2 regions of the Pseudomonas sp. GW822-FHT04H02 genome follow, and region 2 is predicted to be linked to the other one. Evidence: riboswitches for the same ligand, from Rfam matches in the RefSeq annotation. Region 2 holds a riboswitch; the other holds the start of a gene.
What was found. Region 2 has a riboswitch for cobalamin ahead of cobO (cob(I)yrinic acid a,c-diamide adenosyltransferase). Riboswitches for the same ligand answer to the same signal wherever they lie in the genome.

Region 1: linked by a shared signal. The riboswitch ahead of AC1RMG_RS05130 (TonB-dependent siderophore receptor) and the one ahead of cobO (cob(I)yrinic acid a,c-diamide adenosyltransferase) in region 2 are both predicted to bind cobalamin.

Annotation. Positions count from the first base shown of each region.
Region 1 covers NZ_JBXAMM010000001.1:1,114,766-1,118,168, reverse strand. Annotated here, with positions in the region: gene AC1RMG_RS05135 (NAD-dependent epimerase/dehydratase family protein) at 1-704, opposite strand, end outside; cobalamin riboswitch at 1,066-1,270, shown strand; gene AC1RMG_RS05130 (TonB-dependent siderophore receptor) at 1,381-3,403, shown strand, end outside.
Region 2 covers NZ_JBXAMM010000003.1:327,383-330,785, forward strand. Annotated here, with positions in the region: gene bluB (5,6-dimethylbenzimidazole synthase) at 1-80, opposite strand, end outside; gene AC1RMG_RS13750 (cobyrinic acid a,c-diamide synthase CobB) at 73-1,413, opposite strand; gene cobO (cob(I)yrinic acid a,c-diamide adenosyltransferase) at 1,424-2,035, opposite strand; cobalamin riboswitch at 2,117-2,349, opposite strand; gene AC1RMG_RS13760 (hypothetical protein) at 2,521-3,102, shown strand; gene AC1RMG_RS13765 (PQQ-dependent sugar dehydrogenase) at 3,173-3,403, shown strand, end outside.

The DNA of each region.
Region 1 (3,403 bases), on a different contig from region 2:
GGCGCGGGGCATTCCAGGCCCTGCACCAGGATCTTCACCAGATCCGCGACATAGACGAAGTCGCGGGTCTGCCCGCCATCGCCGAACAGGGTGATGGGCCGCCCGGCCTTGGCCCGCTCGCTGAAAATGCTGATCACCCCGGAGTACGGCGATGAAGGGTCCTGGCGCGGGCCGAAGATATTGAAAAAGCGCAGGATCACCGGTTCCAGCCCATGCTGGCGGCGGTAGAAGTCCAGGTAGTACTCGCTGGCGAGCTTGTCCGCCGCGTAGGGCGTGAGGGGAGATTTGGGGGTGTCTTCGGCAATCGGCGTGCCCTCGCCGTTATTGCCATAGACCGCCGCACTGGAGGCGAACACCACGCGGCGGATACCGGCCGCGGTCATCGCCTCGCACAGGCGCAGGGTGGCGATGAAATTGCTCTGGTGGGTGGCCACCGGGTCTTCGACCGAAGCCTGGACCGACGCCACAGCAGCCAGATGCACCACGGCATCGCAGCCCTGAACGGCATCCGCCAGGAGTGCCGCATCGGCGGCATCCCCCACCAGCAGTTCCAGGCCAGCATCGCCCATGGGCAGATTGCCGACCTTGCCCGTGGAAAGGTCGTCCAGAACCCGCACCGCATAACCCTTGGCCAGCAGTGCATCCACGAGGTGAGAACCGATAAAACCAGCGCCCCCAGTAACCAGTATCCGTTCGGCAGACATAGATCATTCCAAAGAGAAATATCGCGGCTACGCCGTCTGAAGCTAGCACAGCCAACGGATCAGCCCTGGCTACTTGCCATCCTGGCCGTCATTTTTTAGTGGCTGCTCTGCGCCATAGGCTGTTTCGCCTATTTTCGGAGCAGAGTTCAGCGCTTTGGCGTCAAAAAAAACTCAAGATAATCAATCGCTCAGCGCCGACATACTGGGTCAGAAAAGCAAAATCGTCAATAATGCGTCGATATTTGTTGATTATTTAAGCGCCAGGAAAAATAGGTCAATATATTGACTTGCCTGGCATAAAGCGCTGAAACCGCCGCCGTAGCTGGCCACATGCCATTGACGCAAGGGCTCGGCAGTGCTCATATGCGCGCCAGTTTCAGGTGTCCCATGCCGCCGTGCATGGGGTTAAACGGGAAGCCGGTGCGTCATTTCGATGATCAGTCCGGCGCTGCCCCCGCAACGGTAAGCGAGCGAAGCATTCGACAGACCACTGTGCCAAGGCATGGGAAGGTGAATGCCTCATGACCCTCGCAAGCCCGGAGACCGGCCTGCAACTTCGTTTGACAACCCCGCGGTGGGCGGGCGCAGTCCGGTTTTCGTGGGCGCGGCTGCCCGCGATTCCCTATGCGTTGTTCCCTCCGGGATTCATTCATTCCTTACAAGTAGTAGGAATCGCATGTCCCGCACCTCCTTGCTGCAACACCTGGCGAGCCCCTCGCTGTGTTTCACCCTCCTGCCTTGCATGGCCTACCCGGCCCTGGCACTGGCTGACCAGAAAACCTCCCTGGTCTTGCCCGAGACCCAAGTGAGCGGAGTCTCCAGCGCCCCGCAAACCTCTCTGGACACGCCCCTGCCCGCCGGCTCGCGGCTGAACCTCACGGCCCTGGAGACTCCGGCCAGCACCAGCAGCCTGGGCAACGACGCCATCAGCAACCGCAACAACCTCACGGTGCAGGATGCCGTCACCCGCTCCCCCGGCATCACCAGCATCGCCACCCCGGGCAACGGCAATACCGCACTGTCGGCCCGCGGCTTTACCGGGCACTCCTCGGTGATGACCCTGTTCGACGGCGCGCGCCTGTACACCGGCGCCGGCAGCCAGACCTTCCCGGTGGACCCGTGGATGGTCGAGCGCATCGACGTGATCCGCGGCCCGGCCTCGGTGCTGTACGGGGAAGGCGCCACCGGCGCGGTGATCAACGTGATTGCCAAGAAGCCCTTCGACGGTGAGATCCACAACCGCCTGCGCCTGGGCTATGGCTCCCATGATCGCCAGCAACTGGGCCTGGACAGCGGCGGCTCGCTGACCGACACCCTGAGCTACCGCCTGACCCTGAACCAGCAGCAGAGCAATGGCTGGGTCGACCAGGGCCAGTCACGCAGCCTGGCACTCAGCGCGGCGCTACGCTGGCAAGCCACCGACGACCTCGGTTTCACCCTGGCCCATGAACGCGGTGAAAGCGAACCCGCCAGCTATTTCGGCACGCCGCTGATTGCCGGCCAATACCGCGACAGCCTGCGGGCCAAGAACTACAACCTGCGCAACGCCGTGCAGCGCTACAACGACGAATGGACCCGGCTCAACACCGACTGGACCCTGAGCGACAACCTCAGCGCCAGCAACCAGCTCTACTACATCAAGAGCCGCCGCCACTGGCGCAACGCCGAAGCCTACAACTGGGTCAGCTCCCGGGAGCAGTTGCTGCGCGGCGACTACCTGGAGATCAAGCACGATCAGGAGCAGATCGGCGATCGCCAGAGCTTCACCTTCAACCACTCGCTGTTCGGCCTGGACAGCAGGACCGTGGTCGGCCTGGAGTACAACAGGATTCGCTTCGGCGTGGCCAACAACTCGCCCTACAAGGATATCGGTAGCGACTATATCGACCCGTGGAACCCGGCACCGGGCTACTTCCAGAGCCGCTCGCCCTTCTCGCCCCAGACCGACAGCAGCACCCGCACTTTCGCCCTGTTTGCGGAAAACCGCCTGCAACTGTCGGAGCGCTGGTCGCTGGTGACCGGCATCCGCCGCGACCAGAACCATATCGATCGCAGTGATCTGCGCGCCGGCACCCGCACCGATCGCAGCCTCACCGGCGGCAACTGGCGCGCCGGCCTGGTGTTCGCGGTCACCGATCAACTGTCGCTGTACGGCCAGTACTCCACCAGTGAAGACGGGGTCAGCAACCTGATCAGCCTCAACCCGAGCCAGTTGCAGATGGACCTGACCGAAGCCAAGCAGACCGAGTTCGGGCTCAAGCAGCAGTTCTGGAACGGCCGTGGCGAATGGACCCTGGCGGCCTACCACATCGTCAAGAAAAAGCTCTTGACCACCGATCCGGTGACCCGCCTGGCGCAGCAGGTCGGCCAGCAATCCGCCGACGGCCTGGAAACCTCGCTGGAGCTGGCCCTGGATCACGGCTGGCAAGTCTCGGCCAACGCCTCGGTGGTGCGTGCCGAGTACGACGACTTCGATGAGGTGGTCTCTGGCAAAGCGGTGTCCCGGGCCGGCAATCGCCCCACCAACGTGCCGCGACGCACCGCCAACCTGTGGCTGAACAAGGCCCTGGCTCCGAGCCTGGAAGCCGGCATGGGCCTGCGCTACGTCGATGCGCGTTATGCCAACACCGCCAATAGCGTCGATGTACCCGGCTACACGGTGCTGGATGCCAACCTCGGCTGGCAGGCCCTGCCCGACG
Region 2 (3,403 bases):
AAATGACGCATGTCGCGGCGCTCGGCGATGGCCCGGTAGACCCCCTCGCGCTGCGCCTCAGAGAACCCCTGCTCACTCACCCGCCACGCCCTCGGCTAAAACCGGCTGAACAGGCGCGCCCGGCGCAAACAACGCCGCCACCGCCGCCGGATTGGACGGGAAATAGAAGTGCACGTAAGAGGCCGTCATCCGCCCCTGGCGATACACCGCTTCCGCGCCGCGCCCGCCGTTGGGGCTGAGCCCACGAGCGATGGGCAGCAGCTCGGTGCTGGTCAGGGAATGGTGATAGGTGTGGCCGCGCAGACTGCCTTCGGGCAAATCCACCGCCTGCAAGGCCAGTGCCGCCAGGCGCTTCTGCATTACCGCATCTCCGGGCAGCAGGCCCAGGAGCTCGGCACGCTGGCCTTCGACATCGGTCAGGGAGTCCAGCAGGTAGAGCATGCCGCCGCACTCGGCGAGCAGCGGCTTGCCGGCCGCGTGATGGGCACGAATGGCCTGCAGCATGCTGCTGTTGCGGGCCAGGGCCTGATGGTGCAATTCGGGATAGCCGCCGGGCAGGTACAGGCTGTCCGCGTCGGGCAGCTGGGTATCGTGGATCGGCGAGAAGAAGCTCAACTGCGCCCCCATGGCTCGCAACAGATCGAGGCTGGCGCCATAGGTGAAGGCAAACGCCTCGTCCCGCGCCACGGCAATCCGCACGCCCTTGAGCAGTGGCGCGCAAGCCACCGGCGTGGGTGCAGCAAAACTCACCGCTGGCGGCAGTTCCACCTGGCAACTGCTGGCCAGGGCCTCGGCGGCGGCATCCAGGCGCAGGTCCAGATCATTCAGCTCGCTGGCCTGCACCAGCCCCAGATGGCGGCTGGGCAGCTCGATATCGGTTTCCCGGGACAAGGCGCCATACCAGCGCAAGCCTTCCGTCAGGCTGCCTTCCAGCAACTGCGCATGGCGCAGGGTACCAACCCGGTTGGCCAACACCCCGGCAAACGGCAGGTCCGGCTGGTAGCGCGCCAGGCCCAGAGCCAGGGCGCCGAAAGTCTGGGCCATGGCGGTGCCATCGATCACCCCCAGCACCGGCACGCCGAAATGCCGCGCCAGATCGGCGCTGGAAGGGGTGCCATCGAACAGGCCCATGACCCCCTCGATCAGAATCAGGTCGGCCTCTCCCGCCGCCTCCCAGAGCAGACGGCGGCTTTCCTGCTCGCCCACCATCCACATGTCCAACTGGTACACCGCGGCACCACTGGCGCGCTCAAGAATCATCGGGTCGAGGAAATCCGGGCCGCACTTGAAGACCCGAACCTTGCGCCCCCGGTTGCGGTGCAAGCGGGCAAGGGCCGCGGTCACCGTGGTCTTGCCCTGGCCGGAAGCCGGTGCGGCGATCAACACTGCCGGGCAATGACGAACATCAGTCATGAATTCACGCTCACAGCTCGACACCTTTCTGCGCCTTGATCCCGGCCTGGAAGGCGTGCTTGACCATGCCCATCTCGGTCACGGTATCGGCCAGCTCGATCATCTCCGGCTTGGCGCCGCGACCGGTCACTACCACATGCTGCATGGGCGGACGGGCCTGCAGGTCACTGAGCACCTGATCCAGGTCCAGGTAGCCGTGCTTGAGGGCAATGTTCAGCTCGTCGAGCACCACCAGGCCAATATCCGGGTTGCTCAGCAACTCCCTGGAAACCGCCCAGGCGGCTTCAGCAGCAGCAATATCGCGCTGGCGATCCTGGGTTTCCCAGGTAAAGCCTTCGCCCATCACGTGAAAGCGCACCTGCTCGGGGAAACGCCGGAAGAACAGTTCTTCGCCGGTGCTGTTACGCCCCTTGATGAACTGCACCACGCCACACTGCATGCCGTGGCCCATGGACCGCGCCAGCATGCCGAAGGCCGAGCTGCTCTTGCCCTTGCCGTTGCCGGTCAATACCAGCAGCAGGCCGCATTCGTTGGGCGAGTTGGCAATGCGTTCATCGATCACGGCTTTTTTGCGCAACATGCGCGCCAGATGGCGCTCGTCACGATCGGGGGATTCACTCATGGGGCAGCTCTCCGTTGGGGCTGGGGAACGGGGGGCAGGGAAAAGGAACAGACGGCGCTAGCCTGGCATCGCCCACCGTGATGCCGTTGGATGGATCAGGCCGGTCTCCGGGCTCATGAGCGGCATGGCTGCCGGACTGCGCGCCTTCCCGTGTCATTGACACAGTGGCGTCAGGCGCAGTCTTGACTCATCTACCGTTGCGGGGGCAGCGCCGGAATCGTCGTCGGCTCCATCACTGGAACAGACCCTGACCGGCTTCCCTGTTTCACTCTGTCGGCCACCGGCCACAGAGCACCTGAAACAAGTCGCGAAGGTTAGAGGGTTGGGGGTGGAGCGTCAATTAAAGCCGGCCGTCGCCCCCGGCACAAAACTGCACTGCATCAATAAACTGACGCCAATCTTGTGCCACACTCAGAGCAATGATATCAAATAGCCACTTTTCAGCGCCCCAGGCGCCAACCACACAACAATAAGGGGTGAGTTCGATGCAAGGCATGATCATCAGCAATCCGAAGCTGGAATTCCTGCGCCCGATGCTGGAACGCTGGTTCGATTGCATCGATCGCTACAACGCGGTTCGCGGCGATAACGAAACGCCCTACTGGTTCGACGAGCAGGCCAATCTCGGGCTGCTCAGCGCGGCGGCCTGGATGGCCGAGATGGTCAGCCTGGAACACAGCCCCAGCAGGAAACAGCAGGAAGAAGGTGCGCGCAACGCCCGCACCGACCTGTACCTGGCCACCAAGGAAGAGCGCGCCTACATCCACGCCACCCAGCGCTGGCCAAGGGTCAACAGCCTGAACCTGACCCAGGCACTGCTGGACGTTGCCCAGGATGCAAGAAAGATCAGCTACGCCAGCGACCTGAGACTGGGTTGCCTGTTCGTTGCCCCACAAAAATCCCAGCACAGCGCTACCCCGGAAGAGCTCCAGGACATGCTCGACGAACTGCAGAAGGAGCACTGCTGCGCCGTGGCCTGGTACTTCCCCTACGCCTATCGCAAGCTGCACAACGAGACCGGCCACTACCACCAGGGCGTCGCCGTGCTCTTCAAGGAGGCCCGCTGATCGGGCGGAACCATCGACTGGCTATGCTTCTCTATGACTACGACGTCCGTGCACTCATAGGGAAATTCGCATGCTCAAGCTTCAGCACAGCCTACTGATCGCCATCGCCGCCAGCCTCGCCGCCTGCGGCGAAACTTCCAGCCTGCAGGTGTCCGACGGCACCGGCCCCAACCCCAAGCTGCCGGAACCCAACCCGACGCTGATCCCCACGGTCAACATCGCCCCCGCCATCGGCTGGCCGCAAGGCGCAAAACCCCAGGCCGCGGCCGGCACCCAGGTCAAGGCTTTCGCCGAGAACCTC